2 regions of the Giesbergeria giesbergeri genome follow, and region 2 is predicted to be linked to the other one. Evidence: riboswitches for the same ligand, from Rfam matches in the RefSeq annotation. Region 2 holds a riboswitch; the other holds the start of a gene.
What was found. A riboswitch is a leader RNA that binds a small molecule or an ion and turns the genes downstream of it on or off. The one in region 2 is predicted to bind S-adenosylhomocysteine.
Positions count from the first base shown of each region.

Region 1: it holds a riboswitch for S-adenosylhomocysteine, as region 2 does, so the genes downstream of both, ahcY (adenosylhomocysteinase) here and metH (methionine synthase) in region 2, are expected to answer to the same signal.

Region 1 covers NZ_BAAGYJ010000010.1:37,367-41,861, reverse strand. The annotation lists gene glyS (glycine--tRNA ligase subunit beta) at 1-1,264, shown strand, start outside; gene ACYVB2_RS13500 (hypothetical protein) at 1,278-1,898, shown strand; gene gmhB (D-glycero-beta-D-manno-heptose 1,7-bisphosphate 7-phosphatase) at 1,907-2,500, shown strand; S-adenosyl-L-homocysteine riboswitch at 2,507-2,587, shown strand; gene ahcY (adenosylhomocysteinase) at 2,664-4,097, shown strand; gene ACYVB2_RS13485 (TlyA family RNA methyltransferase) at 4,122-4,495, shown strand, end outside.
Region 2 covers NZ_BAAGYJ010000003.1:99,601-104,095, forward strand. The annotation lists gene metH (methionine synthase) at 1-1,936, opposite strand, end outside; S-adenosyl-L-homocysteine riboswitch at 1,964-2,065, opposite strand; gene ACYVB2_RS08430 (hypothetical protein) at 2,147-3,064, opposite strand; gene ACYVB2_RS08435 (PACE efflux transporter) at 3,143-3,610, opposite strand; gene ACYVB2_RS08440 (extracellular catalytic domain type 1 short-chain-length polyhydroxyalkanoate depolymerase) at 3,673-4,495, opposite strand, start outside.

The DNA.
Region 1 (4,495 bases), on a different contig from region 2:
CCTCGACGTGCCGCAGGAATGCCTGATCCTCACAATGAAGGCAAACCAAAAATACTTCCCACTGCTGGATGCTGCGGGCAAGCTCACCAACCAGTTTTTGGTGGTCAGCAACATCAGCCCCGAAGACGCCAGCGCCGTGGTGGGTGGCAACGAGCGCGTGGTGCGGCCCCGTCTGGCCGATGCCAAATTCTTCTTTGACCAAGACCGCAAAAAGACGCTGGCCTCGCGCGTGGAATCTTTGGGCAAAGTGGTGTACCACAACAAACTCGGCACCCAAGGCGAGCGCGTGCAGCGCGTGCGCGCCATTGCCCATGCCATTGCCCAAGCTTTGGGCGATGCCGCCCTGCCCCAGTGGATAGACCAAGCCGCCTTGTTGGCTAAAACCGACCTGGTGACCGACATGGTGGGCGAGTTCCCCGAACTGCAAGGCATTATGGGCCGCTACTATGCCCTCAACGATGGCTTGAGCACCGACGTGGCCGATGCCATTGAAGACCACTACAAGCCCCGTTTTGCCGGCGATACCTTGCCACGCAACACCACCGGCGTGGTGGTGGCGCTGGCCGACAAGCTCGAAACCTTGGTCGGTATGTTTGGCATTGGCAACCTGCCCACCGGCGACCGCGACCCGTTCGCGCTGCGCCGCCATGCCTTGGGCGTGATTCGCATGTTGGTGGAAAAAGACCTGCCGTTAGACTTGGGCACACTGCTGGCCAGCGCCGTTCCGGCCTTTGGCGACAAAATCCAAGACGCCACCCCGGCTCTGGCCGACTTTATCTATGACCGTCTGGCAGGCTCCTTGCGCGAGCAAGGCTACCGCGCCCAAGAGGTGGAAGCCGTGCTGGCCCTGCGCCCGCAACGTCTGGCCGAAGTCGCCAAGCGCCTCGAGGCTGTGCGCGCCTTTGCCGCCCTGCCCGAAGCCCCCGCTTTGGCCGCTGCCAACAAGCGCGTAGGCAACATTTTGAAGAAGGCCGGCGAAGTCGATGCCCATGTCAACCCGGCACTATTGCAAGAGCAAGCAGAACAAGACTTGTTTGCTGCCTTGCAACGCTTTGTGCCCGAGGCCAATGCGCAATTTGATGCGGGCGACTACACCACCAGCCTACAGACGCTGGCCGTGCTGCGCGCACCTGTCGATGCCTTCTTTGATGATGTGATGGTCAATGCAGAAGAGCTGGATCTGCGCCTGAACCGCCAAGGTCTGCTCAAAACCCTGCACGAAGCCATGAACCGCGTGGCCGACTTGTCACGTTTGGCCGCTTGAGGGCAAAACAGGCATGGCATTGACGGCACAGCAACGCATAGCATGGTGGCTGTTTGCGCCCCCTGCACTGTTGGCCGGATTGCGCTGGCTGTTGCAATGGCAAGAAGGGCGCGGCCCAACCATCACCGCGCTACCACTGTCACCCTTTGCTGGGGCGCAGCCCTTGTCGGCCATGCTCTGGCAGTTGGCTGGGCCATTGTTGGCCTTGCTGGTGCTAACGCTCGGCCTGTGGCTGGTGCGGCGGCGCTGGGGCTGGCACACCGTGCAACGCATGCTGTTGGGGTTGTGGGTTGCCGTTTGTTTGGTGGGCTGTGCAGCCTTGCTGTGGCGGCCCTACAACCTACAAGGCTTGCAACCCTTGGCCCCGGTGCAAGCACAAGTCTTGGGCAGCCATGCCAAACTTCCCAATCTGCGCAGCACCGGTGGCACCGAGCTGGTATTGCGCATCGCCAACCTAGAGCCTTTGCAACAGGTGCTGATCGACGATCCACAGGCGGCCCAATGGCAACCTGGGCAAACCACATTACTGTTGCAATGGGCGCAGGGACGCCATAGAGGCTTGTTTATCACGGGTTGGCAGGTGCTTGCCCCCACAGCGCCAGCAGCTACCACACCTGCGGCTTTGCTCCCATAATCTGGCCCATGAAACTCGCCATTCTTGACCGTGACGGCACCATCAACGCCTTGGGCGAGGATGAGTTCATCACGTCCCCTGCTGACTGGAAACCCCTGCCCGGCGCTTTGGATGCCATTGCCCGACTCAACCATGCGGGCTGGCATGTGGTAGTGGCTGCCAATCAGCCAGGGCTGGGGCGTGGCCTGTTCGACATGGTCACGCTCAATGCAGTGCATGCGGCCATGCACAAACAACTGGCCGCTGTAGGAGGGCGCATTGACGCGGTGTTTTATTGCCCCCACGCCCCCGATGAAGGTTGTCATTGCCGCAAACCCGCTCCGGGCCTGCTAGAGCAGATTTGCGAGCGTTATGGTGTCGACCCAGACAAAGTGTGCATTATTGGCAGTTGCTTGTCACACATGCAGGCAGGTGCCGCTGTGCATGGCATTCTGCACTTGGTTTGCACCGGCCAAGCCGCCGGAGTAGACCCCAGCGCACCGCTGCCCCCCGAATGGCCCGCCGGTGTCCAAACCCATACCAGCATGGTGGCGCTGGTGGATCATTTGCTGGCTCCCCCCAAACCCCCAGCCACCACTGTGCTGTCTGCCAACTCCGTATAATCGGCCACTTCCGAGGAGCGTTGCAGCGCCCCCAGCACAGCGGGGCGTGAGGCTCGGAACCCACCCTAGCAACGACGCTCATCCACTTCCGGTGCGGTGAGCTTTTCTTTTCTGCAATTTCCGTGTCGGCCAGTGGTTTGTTCACCCCTGTTTGGAGCCGCCCATGAATGCACCTTCTTCCACCTTTGCCAACGCCGATTGCGCGATTGCCGACATCACCTTGGCCGCTTGGGGCCACAAAGAAATTCGCATTGCCGAGACCGAAATGCCCGGCCTGATGGCCATCCGCGAAGAATTTGCCGCCAGCCAGCCCCTCAAGGGCGCGCGCATCACCGGTAGCTTGCACATGACCATTCAAACGGCGGTGCTGATTCAAACGTTGGAAGCACTGGGCGCACAAGTGCGTTGGGCCTCGTGCAACATCTTCAGCACCCAAGACCACGCCGCCGCTGCCATTGCCGATGGTGGTACGCCCGTGTTTGCTGTCAAAGGTGAATCGCTCAAAGACTACTGGGACTACACCCACCGCATTTTTGAGTTTGGCGCAGCCGGCACCCCCGGCGAAGGCCCGAACATGATTTTGGACGATGGCGGCGATGCCACCATGCTGATGCACTTGGGCCAGCGCGCCGAGAAAGACCTGTCCGTTTTGGACAAGCCCACCAGCGAAGAAGAAACCATCCTGTTTGCCGCCATCCGCGCCAAACTGGCGGTAGATGCCACTTGGTACACCCGTAAGTCGGCTGACATCATCGGCGTGACCGAAGAAACCACCACCGGCGTCCACCGCCTGAACGAGATGTCGGCCAAGGGCACGCTGCTGTTCCGCGCCATCAACGTCAACGACTCCGTCACCAAGAGCAAGTTTGACAACCTCTACGGCTGCCGCGAATCCTTGGTGGACGGCATCAAACGCGCCACCGATGTGATGATTGCCGGCAAAGTCGCCTGTGTGGCCGGTTATGGCGATGTGGGCAAGGGCAGCGCCCAAGCCCTGCGCGCCCTGAGCGCCCAAGTCTGGGTGACCGAGATTGACCCCATCAACGCCCTGCAAGCCGCGATGGAAGGCTACAAAGTGGTCACGATGGAATACGCCGCCGATAAGGCCGACATCTTCGTCACCACCACCGGCAACCGCGATGTGATTCGCCACGAACACATGGTGGCGATGAAAGACCAAGCCATCGTCTGCAACATCGGCCACTTTGACAACGAAATCGATGTGGCCTCGATTGAGCAATACGAGTGGGAAGAAATCAAGCCGCAGGTAGACCACATCAAGTTCCCCGATGGCAAGAAAATCATCCTGCTGGCCAAGGGCCGTTTGGTCAATTTGGGCTGCGCCACCGGCCACCCCAGCTTTGTCATGAGCGCCTCGTTTGCCAACCAAACCATCGCCCAAATTGAGCTGTTCACCAAGCCCGAGCAATACCAAGCCGGTAAGGTCTATGTGTTGCCCAAGCATTTGGACGAAAAAGTGGCCCGCCTGCACCTGAAAAAAGTGGGTGCCATGCTCACCGAGCTGACCGATGCCCAAGCCGCCTATATTGGCGTACCGAAAAACGGCCCCTACAAGGCCGACAGCTACCGCTACTAAGCCAACCAGAGAGTGTGACCCGCTATGCGTGCAGATGTTTTTTTGGTAGAAAAAGGCCATGCCGCCACGCGCTCGCAAGCGCAGCGGCTGATTGCAGCCGGGGTGGAGTGGCGCTTGTCGTCCTTTGCGCCGTGGCAAAAAGTGGCCAAAAACGGCGATGAAATCCCAGTCATGGCCGAGTTGCGGTTACTCGATAGCGCCGAGGCCAAATACATCTCGCGCGGTGGTCTCAAACTCGAAGGGGCGCTGGCCGCCACGGGCTTTTCCGTGGCCGGGCTGCGCTGCTTGGATGTAGGCCAAAGCACCGGCGGCTTTACCGATTGCCTGCTGCAACAAGGCGCAGCCCAAGTGATTGGCGTGGACGTGGGCCACGGCCAGTTGCATGAGCGCCTGCGCCA
Region 2 (4,495 bases):
GGTACGGGCCAGCCAAGTCCCAGGTTTGGAAGAACGGTGTCCAGTCAATAAACGGCAGCAGCTCGGCCACATCAAAGTTTTTAAACACCCGGCGGCCCAAGGCACGCGGCACGGTGGGCTGGTAGTGGCTCCAATCGACTGGAGTCGCGTTGGCCCGGGCTTTCGCCAACGGCCAGAGTGGGGTTTGCTTTTTGTTGGCGTGCTGCTGGCGCACCTTGTCGTAGTCGGTGTGCAGCTCTTGCACAAATTGCGTCACGCCATCACCCAACAGGTTTTGCGCTACGCCCACGCTGCGCGAGGCATCGGGCACATACACCACTGGGCCTTCGTAGTGCGGGGCAATTTTGACGGCGGTATGCACGCGGCTGGTGGTCGCGCCACCAATCAGCAGCGGGATTTTTTTCACGCGGAAATGCTCGTCTTTTTGCATCTCGGCGGCCACGTACTGCATTTCTTCCAGGCTGGGCGTAATCAAACCTGACAGGCCAATGATGTCGGCCCCTTCGGCTTTGGCCCGCGCCAAAATCTCGTGGCAGGGCACCATCACGCCCATGTTCACCACTTCAAAGTTGTTGCACTGCAAAACCACGGTGACGATGTTTTTGCCAATATCGTGGACATCGCCTTTCACAGTCGCCATGATGATTTTGCCTTTGGTGCGCACATCGCGCCCGGCCAGCTCGTCTTGGCGTTTTTCTTCTTCAATATAGGGAATCAGGTGCGCTACGGCTTGCTTCATGACCCGCGCCGATTTGACCACCTGTGGCAAGAACATTTTTCCTTGGCCGAACAGGTCGCCCACCACGCTCATGCCATCCATCAGTGGGCCTTCAATCACATGCAGTGGGCGGCCCCCTTGGGCCAGAACTTCGCGGTAGGCCTCTTCGGTGTCTTGGGTGATGAAGTCGGTAATGCCATGCACCAGGGCGTGGCTCAGGCGCTCGCCCACGGTTTTAGGGGCTTCGGGCGTGCCGCGCCACTCTAGCTTTTTGCTGTCGTCACGGGCAGCGCCCTTGGCGTTTTCGGCAATCTCGACCAAACGCTCGCCCGCATCGGGGCGGCGGTTGAGCACCACGTCTTCTACGCGCTGGCGCAGCTCAGGGTCGAGGTCGTCATAGACCCCAATCATGCCCGCATTGACGATGCCCATGTCCATGCCCGCTTGGATGGCGTGGTACAAAAACACAGTATGGATGGCCTCGCGCACCGGGTCATTGCCCCGGAAGCTAAAACTGACGTTGCTGACGCCGCCAGAGACCTTGGCACCGGGCAGGTGCTGCTTGATCCAGCGTGTGGCCTCGATAAAGTCCACGGCGTAGTTGTTGTGCTCTTCGATGCCGGTAGCGACGGCAAAGATGTTCGGGTCAAAAATGATGTCTTCGGGCGGAAAGCCCACCTCATCCACCAAGATGCGGTAGGCACGCTCACAGATTTCAATCTTGCGGGCAAAGGTGTCGGCTTGGCCTTGTTCGTCAAAGGCCATCACCACCGCAGCGGCACCATAGCGGCGCACCAGCTTGGCTTGCTGTTTGAACGGTTCTACGCCCTCTTTCATGCTGATGGAGTTGACAATGCCTTTGCCTTGCAGGCAGCGCAGACCGGCCTCAATCACCTCCCATTTGGAGCTATCGACCATCACCGGCAGGCGGGCAATGTCGGGCTCGGAGGCCATCAGATTCAAAAAGCGCACCATCGCAGCTTTGCTGTCGAGCATGGCCTCGTCCATGTTCACATCGATGATTTGTGCGCCGTTTTCTACCTGCTGGCGGGCCACGGCCAAGGCTTGTTCAAACTGGCCGTTCAAAATCAGGCGGGCAAAGGCTTTGGAGCCCGTGACGTTGGTGCGCTCACCAACGTTGACAAACAAGGTGCCTTGGCCGATAGAGACAGGCTCCAGGCCAGACAGTTTCATGGGGGGGATGGTCAATTCGGACATACGTCGCACCTGTGCAATGGAACCCGGAACAGGCGAGCGTGGTTGCCGGAGAGGGTGTGGGCAGTAAGTAGCAGCGTGCCCAAGCCTGACGGCGCCGAGTGGCTGGCCGTTGCAACGCTCCTTGGGCGCGGGCGATTTTAGCGGGGTGGCTTTTGCTTTGCGCTGGTGGCATGGCCCCACGCAGAAATTCTTGGTGATTCAACAGACCACTCAGGGTGCAGTGGTGCCATTGCTGGGGGGACTACTGATGGTGCAGCGGCCACGCACCTGGAATTTGCCCAAGGATTTGCTGCCATAGTGGTTGCCACTGCTGTCCTCTACCTCGACAGACCCAGCCACTAGATGACCAGAGACCAAATCACGGGCAATCCAGCCCCGTGTTTCTTGGAGCAGGTCGCCGTTGCGCACATTGCACACCGATTGAAGCCGGGTAAGCACAGCGGTGCGCCCTTGGAGACGCACCAACCCTACGCTTTCAGACCGCAGCGAAAACCGGCCAGTCACCTGCTCTGGATCTTGCTCGGTTTTCTTGTCTGGGTTAGACAATTTGCAGGAGGTCTCGGCCTTGAATTGGCTCTCGCCTGCATGGTGGTACACATGCAGCCAAGCATTGCGCTCGGTCAGAACATCTACTTGGCCTAGGCTCAAAAACTTGATCATCTCCAGCAGATTTTCTCGCTCTTTGCTGCTCAAGAGGCGCACCTCATCGCTGCGCCAAACGATGTTTTCTGTGCCTATATCGTCACCAGACTCGAACTGGATGGCACGAACATCCAGAAAATGCCCATCGCTCGAAAATCGTACACCATAGATGCGGTCGAAACGAACCCGATCCTCTTTGAGCTGGTATTGGACAACCAAGCCCACACCGTCTTTGTCTTGGTGGCGGATGGTGTAGATGGGCATACCGTGGTACTCATGCAGCGCCCCCTGCAAGACCAGATGCCCCCGCCCTGCCCATGGAGCAGAACGCATCCACAAGTTGCCGCTCAATTTGCAATCGCTTTGGTAACCCGGCTGGTGTACCAGTGCCTGCGAGGCGGGCAGGGGCAACACCACCCGTGGCTCTGCGTCTTGCGCTATGGCTTGGCAGACCCAGCACAACAAGGGGAGAAGTTTGCGTTGCATGAAAGAGCACCCCCGCACACCCAGAATGGGTTCAGTGTCGCTCTCAATGTAGTGCAGTGGGTACGGCTTGGCAAGCCGTCAGGCTTGCGGCATGGGCCCAGCACAGGCCGATGCTGGTAGCCCAAAAATGCGGTCAAACACCCAGTTGAAGCAGAAGGTGTAAACCAAGAAGAACACCACCATCCAGAAGTCCATCACCAAGGCCTGCCAGAGGCTGACGTTGAACCACCAGGCAAACACGGGTATCAAAATCAGTGCCAGCCCACCCTCAAAACCAATGGCATGGGCCATGCGTCGGCGCAGGCTGCGCCCGCGCACTGTTTGGCGAGCCTCCCAGCGTTCAAACAGGGTGTTGAACAGCAGGTTCCAGAGCACGGCAATGGCCGAGGCCAGCACCGCTACCACGCCCGAATGGCCGGCCCCCTGATCTGACAGCCACATCAGCCCGATGGTGGCCGCCACAATGGCAATCAGTTCATACAACGTGACATAAACGACGCGGCGGCGCAGGCCGTACAGGCCGGGAATCAGGGCGGGGGGATGCATGGTGGCAATGTACCAAGGCTGGCGTATCCGTGCAGGAGCAAGGCCTGTGGCCTGCCGTGGCCTTAGCAGGGTGGCAGCCGTGGGTGTTGCAGAAAAAAGCGCAGCATTTCTTGCGAGGCGTTGACCCCCAGCGGGTCGGTATAGCTGCCTTCGGGGCTGCCACCAGCCCACGCATGACCCGCACCATGCAGTTGCCAGTGCTCCACCAGCACCCGGTCGGGCATCTGGTCGTGGTGGCCTTCCCAATACACGGTACGGGTGTAAGACTGCCCGCCTGCCGATTGTCCGGTGCAGGCGCACCGTTGCAGTGGTACGCCCCGGCGCATGGCATCGGCCAACACGGCATCCACCAGGTATTCGCCATTGCGCACATGCACGGTATCGTCCGAGTCGCCATGAAAGACGATCACGGGCAAGTGCGGCCCTTCGTCTAGGAGGGCTGGATCGGTTTGCGGGCCGTGGCTCATGGCCCGCAAGGCATCTTCTATGTTGCGGGCAGCTCTGGCCTGCAAACCGGAGTGCACGCCCACGGCAGCAAAGAGGTCTGGGTATTCGCTGCCCAACAGCGCCGCCATGGCACCACCCGCCGACAGCCCCGCCACATAGATGCGCCGCCTGTCCACGGGCTGCTGGTGGGCGGCTACATCGTCCACCAGAGCCACCAACAGCGCCAATTCACCCGTACCTCGGCGCTGGTGTTGGGGGTCAAACCAGTTCCAGCAGCCTTGGGGGTTGGCCCAAGGCGACTGGGCGGGGTAGAGCACCAACACGCCCGCTTGGGCTGCGGCGGCATTCATGGCGGTGCCCAAGGCAAAATCTTCGGGGCTTTGGTGGCAGCCGTGCAGCATCAGTACCAGCGGCAGTGGGTGGTGGGCAGCGGCGGCG